2 regions of the Alistipes sp. An116 genome follow, and region 1 is predicted to be linked to the other one. Evidence: riboswitches for the same ligand, from Rfam matches in the RefSeq annotation. Region 1 holds a riboswitch; the other holds the start of a gene.
What was found. A riboswitch is a leader RNA that binds a small molecule or an ion and turns the genes downstream of it on or off. The one in region 1 is predicted to bind cobalamin.

Region 1 (7,392 bases):
CCTTCATCAGTTCGTAGGCCTTCTTCTGTTCGCGGAGGGCCTGCGGATATTTTTTCAGCTTGCCGTATCCCAAAGCGAGGTTGTTGTAGGTCGTGCTCAGGCTGGATTTCAGTTCCGAGTTGTCGGGGTACCGTTTCAGCTCGGCCTCGCGGGCCTCCTTCACGTGCTCCAGATATTTCAACCCCAGATCGTAGAGGCCGCCGGTGATCAGCGCGGTGCCGATGCTGTTCTCTACGGCCAGCGATTCGTACCCCCAGAGCGCCTGCATGGCATAGAGCGTTTCCAGATCGAGTGCGGCCTGGGCCGCCTCCTGCGTTTTGGACAACGTCAGCAGATCGTCGATGTATTTGGCACGCACCAGAAGAATGGTCTCGGCATTCCCCGAGGCGTTGATCCGATTCAGCTCTTCGGCATAATCGTTGGCCTTCAGGATGTGCGGCCGGGCCTCGGCGAGATTCCCTTTCTGCGCGTAGAAGGTGGCGTAGATGGTCTCCAGATCGACCAGCGCCTGGATTCGCGGTTCGGTCGACAACCCGGCAAACTCCTGCTCGATTCGATCCCGGAAACGGGCCGCCTCTTCCAGGAAGGCGTCGTTGTCGGCCGTGATGCACAGGGTGAGATAGATCTTGTACCGCCCCAGATATTCGGCAGCCGTGGCGTGGGGATTTTTCCGGAACCTCTCCTCCGCATTCACCCACGCCTGCTTGGCGACGGCATAGGCCTTTTGCTGGTCTCCGGCCTTCATGGCCAGCTTCAGCATCATGTCCAGATGCTCCTGATTCAACGCCAGCGCCGTCTGCTCGTCATCCGGCATGTGTTGCGCGATAAAGTCCCGAACCTCCGCAAAGATCTGTTCCGCCTTTTGGACCTCCTCCCTGTCCGCATACAGATCCATCAGGGCCGTGTAGGTGTTGACCAGCGCGCCTTTCTGAACTCGGACGAAGACCGGATTGTCGGATTGCGCAATCTCATCCTGCAGCTCGCGGATCTCATCCAGATAGATCTCCTCGGCATCGTCCCACTGGTGCATGGCCTCGTATGTTTGCGCCAGATTGAACGAGGTCAGGTGGTCGATGGCCAGATAATCGCCCGACGGCATCGCACGGTGGGCCTGCTGCAGGATCTGCAGCGCCTGAATGCCGTACTCCAGCGCCTGGGTGTAGTCGTGCCGGAGGTTGCGCGTCACCGTCATCCGGAGGGAGAGAACCAGCAGCAGCGACTTCTCGTCGTATGCCAGCTGCTGACAGCGGTCGATCCACTCGTCCAGATCCTCCTCGAAACGGTTGATCTTGCGCAGGGTGTAGTTCAGCACATAGGGGAATCGGTCGGGCAGGATTCGGGCGATCCATTGGTAGACGTCGTACGATTTCCGTTCATTCTCCGCTCCGCCGGTCAGGGTGCACAGATCGGCGTAGCGGTACATCCGTTCGACGAGAGCCGTTATGTCCTCGTCGGCCTCGGCGCGCTGCTGTAGTTTTTGGCCGGCCTGTTCAATCAGTCCGGAGTTGCGGTACAGTTCGATGGCCTCATCCAGACGGCCGCTGTCGACCAGTTCCAGCACCTGCCTCTCCATCTCGTCGATGTCGTCGGGATTGATGCGGGCAAACTTTCCGGCATATTCATCCAGCGTTTTCAGATAGGCCCGGTTCTCCTCGGCCAGTTTTCGCAACCGTTGCGCCCGTTCCTCCTGGCTCATCTCCCGGTGGGTATAGAGCCGGTTGATGCTGTCGATGGTCTGGTTGCGGAGCCTGGTGAAATGCTCGACGGCAATGGCGTAGTAGCGGTTTTTCTGCTCCTCGATGGTTCCCTCGGGGGCCATGACGATCTCCATCGGGCGCTTCTCCGTCAGAATCCAACCGTTGAGGAGCTCTTCGTTCACGAGCTCGTACCCCTTTTTGTATACGAACGGGGAGCTGATCGCCGTGCCCGGTTGGGCGTGGATGAAATCCAGACAGAAATGGCCCTCTCCGTCGGAGTCCGTCGCGGGGGCGCCCGCCACCAGCAGCTGCACGCCGGCCAACGGCGTCTTGTGGGAGTTGTAGATGCGGACATTGCCCTTTTGGACCACCTGCGCCCGGATTGTTCCGGTGAAAAGCAGACACGAGAGGCCGAGGATGACGAGATGCTTCATGGAGGGAATCGTTTGGGTTGTTCTACAAAGATAACGATTCCTTCTCAGAACCGTTGATTTTGAGGCGTCGGGTTGAGTCCGGTTCAAAATATTTTTCTACATTTGTAGACGGTTCCGTGCCGATCCGCGGAGCCGGACATTTTATACGAACGTTTCGTTACGTTTTCTTTCACGCTCAAACTTCGCAAACTTGACACATTGAAAGAAATGTAGCTGGACGCCTCGTGGACGCATGTATTGTGCCCGCAAGCCTTTGGCTTGTTATGTGCATGATACACGTTTCGCGTGGGCTGTCTGTGTTACTTGTTTCAATGTGGGGCAGCGAAGGCCTGAGCGTGAGGTAAGTCAATGCGGCAACCCACGTTTTTTTATGGCTTTCGATTGCGATTACACCGGAAACCCTACCTTGCTCGACCGCCGGAAGGTCGCCTTCTTCGCCTCGCGTGTCGTCTCACCGGCCGTCGAGGAGCAGGCCTTGCGCTGGGCCGAGGCGTGTTGCGCTACCGACCGCATTGTAATCAGTGGGTTCCAGTCGCCGCTCGAAAAATCCGTTTTTGAACTTCTGCTGCAAGCCCGTCACCCGGTGATCTGGGCCCTGGGGCGCGCCCTCTACCGCCGCTATCCGCCCGTCGTCGAAGAGGCGCTGGTCGAGCAGCGCATCCTGATCTTTGTCGTCCGCAACGCCCGCCGAACCGGTTGGCAGACGGCGCAAACCCGCAACTACATCATCGCTTCGATGGCCGAGGAGAGCGTCTACGCCCTCCGCACGGACGGCCGTCCCAGCTCGCTCGATGTCCTCTGCGGGCTGGAACTGGGACGCAAACCGGTACGTTGTTTCCCGCAATAAACCGTCGCTTGAGCCGGACTTTCCACGAGAAAAAACGGGACTAAGCCCGGTTCTGAATGACCGAGATTTTGCATCCTCAACCACCGAAAATCGGTTGAAAACTCCTCCGAAGTCGTCGCTTTTTACAGGGTGCCCCATGTGCCAACACCGAATTTCCGACAGCCGGTGGATTTTCGCCGGTTTCATTCGAAATTATCTCTGCGAAGACCATTTGTTGCCACACAAAACCGGGACAATTCATATAAGATTTGTCCCGGTAAACTTGTAACTTGATTACACTCCGGGCCTGCATCTCTGCAGTAGTTGTTTTCCCGCACCATTTAGGACCTTTTATCTGGATTGCCCCAAATGCCTCTAAACGCAGTTTCAGCTGCTCATCCGCTATTCTCTTCCGGTATTTCATAATCAGTTTCTCTTTTTTACAGTGTAACGACAAATTAATTTCGCTTTTTTGAGCCTATTTAATTCCTGTTTTTGAAGAATTGCACTCCGGGCGAATTGCGCTTCTTCCGTGTGTCGGAGCCTATGATGGCGGAAGGTTACAAAACTGAATACGGGATATGGATTGCGATGGATAAATATCTGTATTTAAATGAGATATCAGATATTTACGGGTTGTGATAATTGGAAACTTGCATAAAATTCGCAGTTGCAGAAATTTTGAATGCTGAAAAAAATATTATCTTTGCAGCCGATTGGTTCCGGATATGGCTCTTTCCGAGTCATGGGATTAAAAGGGAACCGGGTGGGAATCCCGGACAGACCCGCTGCTGTGAAGCTCCTTCAATCATCCGAAAAATCTGTACCACTGGTTTTTTACCGGGAAGGTTTCGGATGAGGAGTCAGTCAGAAGACCTGCCAATGTTTTATGGATTTAACCGTACTCGTGGATCGGTCGGTTGGATATGTTATATAAATGTTTGGCAGGTATTTTAGATTCTTGTTATCCTTCCTGATTTTTGCAGGGGGAGGTATTCCGGGCGGCGCACATGCGCAAGGGCGTTTGGATAGCCTTCAACATGTACAGGAAGTCGTTGTGACGGGCCATGTTGTCCGCAGGGAAGTGATTCCCGTGCAGGAGCTCTCGGGCGAACGCCTCCAGCGGCTCAATTCGCACAACGTAGCCGACGCGCTGCGTTACTTCTCGGGCATCCAGATCAAGGACTACGGAGGCGTCGGCGGTTTGAAAACGGTGAACATCCGCAGCATGGGCACCAACCACGTCGGGGTCTTCTACGACGGTATCGAACTGGGCAACGCTCAGAACGGCACGGTCGATTTGGGGCGCTTCTCGCTCGACAACATGGAGTCGGTGACGCTCTACAATGGGCAGAAAAGCGCCGTGTTCCAGCCCGCCAAGGACTTCGGCTCCTCGGGTTCCATCTACCTGCAATCGCGCACGCCGCGGTTCGAAGCGGGCAAAAGCCACCGTCTGAAAGCTTCGTTCAAGACCGGTTCGTTCGGCGTCGTCAATCCGGCGCTGCTCTGGGAGCAGAAACTCGGCGGGCAGGTGAACGGCTCGCTCAGTGCGGAATACCTCCGTTCGTCGGGCCGTTACAGGTTCACCTACCGTATGCAGGAGGGTTACGACACGACCGCCGTGCGGCGCAACGGCGACGTGAACGCCGTTCGGGCGGAGGGTGGTCTCTACGGCCGGATGAACCGCGGCTACTGGCGGGCGAAAGTCTATTTCTACAACTCGGAACGCGGATACCCCGGTGCTGTCGTCCGCAACAAGTTTTCGCACGAAGACCGCCAGTGGGACACCAATTTCTTCGTGCAAGGAGCCTTCAAAAAGGATTTCACCTCATGGTACAGCCTGATGGCCAATGCCAAGTATGCTTACGACTACCTGCACTATCTGGCCGACCCGAACAAGGACGAGTCGCTGATGTACACGAATAACCGCTACTACCAGCAGGAGGCGTACCTCTCCGCCGCCAACCGCTTCACGATCTTCCCGTGGTGGGAGGCGAACCTCTCGGTCGACTATCAGTTCAACCTGCTGGACGCCGACCTGCGCGACTTCGTCTATCCCCGCCGCCATACGATGCTGGCGGCCGCGGCCACGGCGTTCCGCTTCGACCGCGTGGAGGTGCAGGCGAGCCTGCTCGGCACGCTGGTTCGCGACCGCACCCGAGGCGAGACGGCTCCCGACAAACGGAAACTCACTCCGGCGGTCTTCATCTCGTGGCGGCCGTTCGGAGGGGCGGACCTGAACCTGCGCGCCTTCTATAAGCGCATATTCCGTATGCCGACGCTCAACGACCTTTACTACACGTTCGTGGGCAATGCGAACCTCGACCCCGAATTCACCACCCAGTACAATGCGGGCTTCACCTACCGGAAGGAGTTCTCCCGCACGTGGCTGCGTGCGCTGGAAATGCAGGCCGACGTCTACTACAACGAGGTGGAGAACAAGATCGTGGCCACGCCTACGTCGAACTTCTTCCGCTGGACGATGGTCAATCTGGGCAAGGTGGAGATCCGGGGCGTCGATGTTGCCGTGCAGACGGAGTGGACCGCGGGGCGCGCCCTCTCGATGGTCGGCCGGCTGAACTACACCTACCAGCAAGCGCAGGACTTTACCGATTCAGGAAGCGAATTCTACGGCGGGCAGATTCCCTACATCCCGTGGCACAGCGGTTCGGCGGTGCTGAATGCCGCATGGCGCACGTGGGAGGCGAGTTACAGCTTTATCTACACGGGCGAACGCTATTCGTCGCAGGCCAATATCCCCTGCAACTATCAGCTGCCGTGGTACACGAGCGACCTCTCGGTGGCGAAAAACTGGCGGCTGTGGGGCGGCGACCTGAAAACGACGCTCGAAGTGAACAATCTGTTCGACCAGCAATACGAAGTGGTGGTCTGCTACCCGATGCCGGGCATCAACTTCAGGCTGATCGTGCAATATACCTTTTAAGTCATTATGAATCTGCGGAAACGATATCGCGTTATAACTGTCGCACTCTTCGTCCTGCTGCTCGCCGGATGCCGGAAGGAGCTGCCGATGATCCGCTCCGAGGCGGAATTCGTCGCGCTGCCGACGAATCCGGAGCGCATCGAGGGATTCTTCCTCGTCAACGAGGGCAACATGGGCAGCAACAAGTGCACCGTTGACCACTTCGACTTCCGCACGGGCGGCTATCTGCGCAACATCTATCCGGAGCGCAACCCCGACGTGGTGAAGGAGCTGGGCGATGTGGGCAACGACATCGCCATCCACGACGGCCGCCTGTACGTCGTGGTGAACTGCTCGAACATGGTCGAGGTGATGGACGTCTACACGGCCCGACACATCGGCAGTGTGGACATCCCCAACTGCCGCTACATCGTCTTCGACGGAGACAGGGCCTACGTCAGTTCCTATGCCGGACCGGTGCAGATCGACCCCAACGCCCGTCCGGGCAAGGTCGTGGAGATCGATACACGGACGCTGCGCATCACCCGCGAGACGGTCGTGGGATACCAACCCGAAGAGATGGTCGTCGTGAACGGGCGGCTCTACGTGGCCAATTCGGGCGGCTACCGGTTCCCGAACTACGACCGCAGGGTGTCGGTCGTCGACCTCGGCACGTTCGAGGTCGTGAATACGATCGACGTGGCCATCAACCTGCACCGTATGGAAAAAGACCGTTACGGCCGTATCTACGTCAGCTCGCGCGGCGACTACTACGGCACGGGATCGGACATCTTCGTGATCGATGCGGCGACGGAGCAGGTCGTCGGCAACCTGGGAATCCCGGCCAGCGAGATGTGCATGGACGACGACCTGCTCTACACGATCAGCACCGAGTGGAACTACACGACGGGAAAGAACGAGGTCTCGTATGCCGTATACGACACCGCCGCGGACGAGCGTCTGCCGGGCAACTTCATCACCGACGGCTCCGAAAAGAAGATCGCCCTGCCCTACGGACTGGCTGTGAACCCCGAAACGAAGGAGATCTTCGTGTGCGATGCGACCGACTACGTGACGCCGGGTTACCTCTACTGTTTCTCTCCCGAAGGAAAACTGCAATGGAAAGTCCGTACGGGCGACATCCCGGCGCATATCGTTTTTTCGGAATACGAATTTTATTGATACCTGAATTTTATGGAGACAATGGAAAAAATGTTGTTGAAACGCATGTATCCGGCACTGCTCGGCTCGGCGTTGCTCTTCGGCGTAACGGCCTGTAACGACGATGAGGGTTCCGATACGCCCTCTTCAGACGGGTTTTCGCCGTATGTGACGAAAGTCCTCGACTATCGTCCTGCCGTGGGGCAATTCACCAATACGATGCCCGAGTACGAGGAGGGCGACACGCAGGAGGATATGAACCGGAAAGTACTCGAAGCCATCAGGGACAACCGTCGGACGATGATCTCTCTGGGTGGTTACGGCGGCTATGTCGTCGTGGGATTCGACCAC
Region 2 (7,392 bases), on a different contig from region 1:
AACAAGTCGCTGCAGAAGATCGTCGAGTCGCTGCGCGTCTCGGACGACGACCGACGCTTCGTGCGCTCGCTGCGACGAATCGCAAAATAACGGCGACAAAAAACGGAATTCGGAAAATAATCGTATATTTGTCTTACCAAACCATTCACGCAGACACTCATGCGAAAACTCGTCATCATCCCGACCTACAACGAAAAGGAGAACATCTCGAAGATGATCTCCAAGGTCTTCTCGCTGCCCGAACCCTTCGAAATGCTCGTCATCGACGACGGTTCGCCCGACGGCACGGCCGACATCGTCCGCCAGCGCCAGCAGGAGTTTCCCGGAACGCTCCATCTGCTCCAGCGCTCGGGCAAACAGGGCCTCGGAACCGCCTACCTCACCGGATTCCGCTGGGGTCTCGAGAACGGCTTCGACTACATCTGCGAGATGGACTGCGACTTCTCGCACAACCCCGACGATCTGGTCCGCCTCTACCGCGCCGCCGTCGAGGGCGACTACGACGTGGTCGTCGGCTCGCGTTACGTCAAGGGGGTCAACGTCGTCAACTGGCCCATGTCGCGGCTGCTGATGTCCTACTTCGCCTCGGTCTACGTGCGTACGGTCACCCGTCTGCCGCTGCGCGACGCCACGGCCGGATTCGTCTGCTACTCGCGCCGCGCACTGGAGACCATCGATCTGGACGCCATCCGCATGAAGGGTTACGGCTTCCAGATCGAAATGAAATACACGGCCTGGCGGCTCGGTCTGAAGCTCCACGAGGTGTCGATCATCTTCGTCGAGCGTTGCGAAGGGGTCTCGAAGATGTCGGGCGGCATCTTCCGCGAAGCCTTCTTCGGGGTGCTGGGACTCCCGTTCCGCCGCATCCGCAAACGACAGTAATCCCCGCAGCGCATGGCCCAAACTACGCTCAACGTCGAACCGGGAGTCGAACGCTCCCTCTGGCAGCGCATCCGGAGCTTCTTCCTCAACCCGCGGAACCTCTACCTGCTCGGCATGCTGATCGTCCTGGCGCTCACCTTCTCGGAGGTGGCCCGCGGACGCCACAGGAACTTCATGATCTTCGCCGAATCGACGAAGCTCTTCTGGCAGCACATCGCCCCCTACGGCGAAAGCTGGTCGCAGGCCATGCCCCAGCTGGACTACTACCTCTACGGCCCGCTGTTCAACATCCTCTTCGCACCGTTCGCCTACCTGCCCGCCTGGTTGGGCCCTTTCGTCTGGAACCTCTTCAACTTCACGATGTGGTTCGTGGCGATCTTCACCCTCCCGGGCCGCTTCACGCGCGACGAAAAGTGCAAGTCGTTTCTCTATACCTTCCTGATTCTGGCCTGCACGCAGCTCTCGTTCCAATACAACGTCGCCGTGGGATACATGTTCCTCTTTGCCTACTCGCTGCTCGAACGCGACAAGGGGTTCTGGGCCGTCCTGCTGATGATGATCTCCGGTTTCACGAAGGTCTACGGCATCTTCCAGTTCGGACTGCTGCTCTGTTACCCCCACTTCTGGCGCAACGTCGGCTATGCCCTCGGCATCGGGGTCGTGCTGTTGGTCGCCCCGGCCGTCAACATGCCTTTCGGGGAGCTCCCCGCCTACTACGGCAAGTGGGTCGCCGCCCTGACCGAACACAAGAGCACCCGCACGTGGATGAATCTCTTCTACCTGCGTCCCTTCGGACTGCTGCGCTACCAGATGGCCGTGCAGATCGGCGTGCTGGCCGCCCTGGCCGTCGGGCTGGTGGCCAACTACCGCAAGTGGAGGCAGCCCTTCTTCCGGCTGGCGGCGCTGGCCGTACTGATGGGTTACGTCATCCTCTTCAGCAACTCGAGCGAGGGCCACACCTACGTCATCACGCTGATCGCCTATCAGTTCTGGTACTGGAGCATGAAGCGCGGCGGCGCCCTGAACCTGCTCGACCGCATCGTCTACTGGGCCACGTTCGTCGTCGTGGTGGTCATGCCCGTCGACGTGATCTGCCCGCTACCGGTCATGGAGTTCTTCTACGGCTGGCAGCTGAATCTCTGGCTGCTGCTCTACCTTTGGCTCCGGATCTGCTGGACGGCCTTCATCCGCACCCCCGAGTCGCTCTCGGAGGAGTGCCGTCTGGTCGGCCTCCGATAGAGGTTCCGAATTCCCCGACGTACGATAAACCTGAAAAAGCCTCGGAGATGTTCCGGGGCTTTTTTTGGTACAGGGGGGGCGGTCGGAATCGGACCGGGTGCCAGGCCGACGGCCAGATGGCCCAGCCGTCAGAAGGTGAAGAAGTAGTTCATGAAGAAGTTCCAGAAGGTCACCACACCGATGGCGAAGAGCTTGGCCAGATAGAAGTTCAGCTTGAAACGCCCGTGCAACAGATAGATCGTGGCGTTGTTAATCGCCAGACCGACGAGCGAAATACCCAGAAAACGCAGATACTGCCCCGCAATGTCGGGATTCTCGTTGTGGAAGGTCCAGACCCGGTTGAGAATGTAGTTCGTGGTGGCGGCGCAGAGAAAACCCGCCGAATTGGCCACATACTTGTTCAGCCGCAGCCACTCCTTGCAGACGTAGGTGATTCCGAAATCGACGAATACGCCGGAGCCGCCGACTACACAGAATTTCAGAAACTGTTCGATCATAGTCGTTTGTTCAACCCGTCGACGCGCGTCGAAACGGGTTTGCCGTTAAACCAATTCGTATAGCCCGTCCGGCAGAGGGCGAAGCCCACGTCGAACTGCTCGCCGGCCAACTGTTCCGGGACCGTGAAGCGCACGGGGAGCGTCAGCGTCGCTCCGGCGCCGAGCGTGAAGCGCGCCCCGGTCGGGAACTCCTCGACCCGGAAGCGGCCGTGCTTCCAGAGAATATGGAGTCCGATCGGACCCTCGCCGACGCGAATCTCATAACGATAGGGGTTCATGATGCGCAGTTCGAGGTCGAGCACCTCGCCCGGAGCAACCCGTTCGGGGAGTCCGCTGAAAGCGATGTCGACCCGCCGCACGGGATGGAACGAGCGGTCGACGAACCACGAGAAGGTGCGGCCGTTGGCCAACTGGATGGTCTGCACACCGGGGAGCGTGTCGGCCTGCCGTGGACACTCGACCAACACTTCGCGTCCCGCAAAGCGCGTATCGTCGTCACGAAACTGCCACTGATGGGTCCGGTAGCGGATATTGGGCTGACAATAGGCCTCGCCGCCGGTGTAGAAGCCATACTTGGCCGCAATGGCGTAGCCGTCGCAGAAGATCACGGGACGGCCGTGCGCCTCGCGGGCAATGGCGCCGTAGCTTTCGGGGTTGTGGAAGACCTCGAAGCGCAGATCGGTCGGGTTGAAGATCATCACCAGCCGCACGACGACGACCAGCACCAGCGTGACGCCGCCGGCCCGCATGACGTAGCGACGCGTGCGCGGGTGGCGACGCGCATAGTCGAACAGCAGCCACAGGAGCCCGAACGTCGAGACGATGACCCACTGCGGCTGGACGTATCCGCGCAGCGACGAGAGCAGGAAGAAGCCGATGAAACCCACGGGCAGCAGCCGCAGCAGACGTTCGAAGGGCGTCCGACAGCGGGTCTTGCGCCAGGCCTGGACCCAGAGCGGCACGAAGAAGGGGTTGAAGACCACGAGCATGTTGACGAGGAAATCCGTCACGTAGCTCACGCGGAAGACGGCATTGCGGCCCGAGAGGTGGTAGGCGAACGAAGCCCAGTCGTGGTGATATTGCCACAGCAGATGCGGCACGAGCAGCAGCAGGGCCACGGCACCGGCCAGATAGAGTCCCGGACGGAGGAAGAGCCGGCGGGGCGTCACCGCCAGGGCGAAGAGGACGACCAGCGCCCCGTGGTACTTGCTGTAGGCCATCAGCGCCATCGTCACCCCCAGCCACAGCCAGGCGCCGCGCCGCTCCTCGGTGAAGCGGCGGAAGGCCCCGAGGAAGAGCGCCGTCGTGAAGAGCAGCGGACCGTCGGGCACGGCAATAAAGCCGTAGAGCTGCAGCATGAGCGTCGAGGCGGCGACCATGCAGTACAATGCGGCGTCACGGCGCGAGGCATCCGCCGGGCGGATCAGCCGCCACAGCACCCAAAGATAGAGCGGCTGCAGCAGCGTGAAGAAGAGGCGCACGCCCAGTTCACCACCGGCGAGGTGTTCGCCCAGCCAGACCAGCAGTGCCGTCATGGGCGGGTGGTCGAAATAGCCCCACGCCAGGTGTTCGGCGAACATGTGGTAGTAGGCCTCGTCGTTGGCCAGCTGGGAGAACCCCGCCTGCAGGAGGTTGCACACCCACCAGACGCCGAGCCAGAAGAGGACCAGCGTGTCGGGTCCCCACGCGGCATATCCCGTTTTGAGCGATGCTTTCATACCGCGGCAAAGGTAGGAATTTTTCTCGGGATTGCGTCGATGTTGATACATTGTTCATTAAAAAAAGCCTCCGGCGTTTGCAAACCCCGCAACAATTCCTATCTTTGTTCCCGAGCAAGGTTCCCAGCCGGCGGCTGCCGGCCCGGGATCAAAAGGGAACTCCTGTGCAAATCAGGGACTATGCCCGTAGCTGTAAGCTCCGCAAAAGGCTGTACACTCTTTGCCACTGTTCCGGCAGGAACGGGAAGGCGTGCGGCGGGAGCGAGTCAGAAGACCTGCCTTGCCGGACAGGCCGTAGTCCTCGGGACGTGGGACGACGCCGCAACATTTTTTTACACTTTATATAATACATACGACTCCGGATGCCGACAAGGCGGCTGCCGCGCATCGTTTTCGGGCCGTTTGGTCCGCAACGTGCCCGGGGCGTCGACCGTCGGCCGGAAGCGATGGCACAACCTTTTAACTACGGAACCAGTATGGGCATTTCGGAACTCTGCATTGTCAAGCGCGACGGGAAACGCGAGGCGTTCTCCGTCGAGAAGATCAAACGGGCCGTCAGCAAGGCCTTTCTCTCGGTGGGCGGGTATGCTACGGACGACGACCTCACGTCGGTATTGAGCCGCGTGCACGTCGCCGACGGTATGTCCGTCGAGGAGATTCAGAACCAGGTCGAGGTGGCCCTGATGGCCGAGCGCTACTTCGCCGTGGCCAAGAGCTACATGCTCTACCGCCAGCGCCACACCGAAGACCGCGAGGAGCGCGAAAAGCTCCGCTTCCTGACCGACTACTGCGCCGCCTCGAACCCCGCCACGGGGTCGAAATTCGACGCCAACGCCAACGTCGAGAACAAAAACATCGCCACGCTGATCGGCGAGCTGCCCAAGCAGAACTTCATCCGCCTGAACCGCCGCCTGCTCACCGACCGCATCCGTGAAATGTACGGCCGGGAGCTGGCCGACAAGTACCTCCACCTGCTGAACAACCACTTCATCTACAAGAACGACGAGACGTCGATGGCCAACTACTGCGCCTCGATCACGATGTATCCGTGGCTGCTCGGCGGCACGATCTCCATCGGCGGCAACTCGACGCGCCCGACCAACCTCAAGTCGTTCTGCGGCGGATTCGTCAACATGGTCTTCATCGTCTCGTCGATGCTGTCGGGGGCCTGCGCCACCCCCGAGTTCCTCATGTACATGAACTACTTCATCGAGCAGGAGTACGGCGAGGACTACTACACGCGGGCCGACGAGGTGGTCGACCTCTCGCGCAAGCACCGCACGCTGGACAAGGTCATCACCGACTGCTTCGAGCAGATCGTCTACTCGATCAACCAGCCCACCGGGGCGCGCAACTTCCAGGCCGTCTTCTGGAACATCGCCTACTACGACCGCTGCTACTTCGAGTCGCTGTTCGGCGAATTCCGCTTCCCGGACGGATCGGCACCCCACTGGGAGTCGCTCTCGTGGCTGCAGAAGCGCTTCATGCGGTGGTTCAACCGCGAGCGTACGAAGGCCGTGCTGACCTTCCCGGTCGAGACGATGGCCCTGCTCTCGAAGGAGGGAGACGTGATGGACCGCGAATGGGGCGACTTCACGGCGCAGATGTATGCCGAGGGACACTCGTTCTTCACCTACCTGAGCGACAACGCCGATTCGCTCTCGTCGTGCTGCCGCCTGCGCAACGAAATCCAGGACAACGGCTTCAGCTACACGCTCGGCGCCGGGGGCGTCTCGACCGGCTCGAAGAGCGTGCTGACCGTCAACCTCAACCGCTGCATCCAGTACGCCGCGCGCAACGGCATGCACTACCTGAAGTTCCTCGAAGAGGTGGTCGACCTGGTGCACAAGGTCCAGACGGCCTACAACGAAAACCTCAAGACGCTGCAGGCAAAGGGGATGCTGCCGCTGTTCGACGCCGGCTACATCAACCTCTCGCGGCAGTATCTGACCGTCGGCGTCAACGGACTGGTCGAGGCGGCCGAGTTCCTCGGGCTGGAGATCTCGGACAACGACCGCTACGCCTCGTTCGTCGAGGAGGTGCTGGGGCTCATCGAGCGCTGCAACCGCAAGTACCGCACGAAGGAGCTGATGTTCAACTGCGAGATGATCCCGGCCGAGAACGTCGGCGTGAAGCACGCCAAGTGGGATCGCGAGGACGGATACGCCGTGCCGCGCGACTGCTACAACTCGTACTTCTACGTCGTGGAGGATCCGTCGCTGAACATCGTCGACAAGTTCCGCCTCCACGGTCACCGCTACATCGACCACCTGACCGGCGGTTCGGCCCTGCACCTCAATCTGGAGGACCACCTCTCGCAGGAGCAGTACCGGCAGCTGTTGCGCGTGGCGGCACGCGAGGGGTGCAACTACTTCACGTTCAACATCCCGAACACGGTCTGCAACCACTGCGGACACATCGACAAGCGCTACCTGCACGCGTGCCCCGAGTGCCACTCGACCGATCTGGACTACCTCACGCGCGTGATCGGCTACATGAAACGCGTCTCGAACTTCTCGGCGGCCCGCCAGCAGGAGGCCTCGCGCCGCTTCTACGCCCACAAACCGCAGACCGATGCTCCGCTATCATAACTTCGACATCGTCTTCGCGGAGATCCCCGACGAGACGACGCTGGCCGTCAACCTCACCGGCTGCCCGAACCGCTGCCCGGGATGCCACAGCCCCCACCTGCAGCGCGATGCGGGGCGACAGCTCGACGAGCGGGAGCTCGCGGCGCTGCTCGACCGCTACGGACACTCGGTCACCTGCCTCTGCTTCATGGGCGGCGATGCCGCACCGCTCGAGGTGGCCCGGCTGGCCGCGTGGGTGTGCTGCACGTGGCCCGCGCTGCGCGTGGGCTGGTACTCGGGGCGGCCGCAGCTGCCCGAGGGATTCATCCCCGAGGCGTTCGACTACGTGAAGCTCGGACCCTGGATCGAGGCCCGCGGCCCGCTGACCGCACCCACCACCAACCAGCGTCTCTACCGCGTCGATCGCTGCGGACGGATGACCGACATCACCGCGCGATTCCGACGACACACCGCCTGACGTTCCCG

Region 2: another riboswitch for cobalamin. It lies ahead of nrdD (anaerobic ribonucleoside-triphosphate reductase); the one in region 1 lies ahead of B5E60_RS10765 (TonB-dependent receptor).

Annotation. Positions count from the first base shown of each region.
Region 1 covers NZ_NFLR01000017.1:49,873-57,264, reverse strand. Annotated here, with positions in the region: gene B5E60_RS10780 (tetratricopeptide repeat protein) at 1-2,131, opposite strand, end outside; gene B5E60_RS10775 (hypothetical protein) at 2,502-2,978, shown strand; partial or broken gene B5E60_RS13800 (AAA family ATPase) at 3,241-3,381, opposite strand; cobalamin riboswitch at 3,658-3,855, shown strand; gene B5E60_RS10765 (TonB-dependent receptor) at 3,895-5,901, shown strand; gene B5E60_RS10760 (DUF5074 domain-containing protein) at 5,908-7,062, shown strand; gene B5E60_RS10755 (PKD domain-containing protein) at 7,084-7,392, shown strand, end outside.
Region 2 covers NZ_NFLR01000003.1:139,722-147,113, reverse strand. Annotated here, with positions in the region: gene B5E60_RS03065 (DNA alkylation repair protein) at 1-90, shown strand, start outside; gene B5E60_RS03060 (polyprenol monophosphomannose synthase) at 160-882, shown strand; gene B5E60_RS03055 (glycosyltransferase family 87 protein) at 895-2,121, shown strand; gene B5E60_RS03050 (GtrA family protein) at 2,250-2,618, opposite strand; gene B5E60_RS03045 (ArnT family glycosyltransferase) at 2,615-4,336, opposite strand; cobalamin riboswitch at 4,437-4,633, shown strand; gene nrdD (anaerobic ribonucleoside-triphosphate reductase) at 4,813-6,927, shown strand; gene nrdG (anaerobic ribonucleoside-triphosphate reductase activating protein) at 6,911-7,384, shown strand.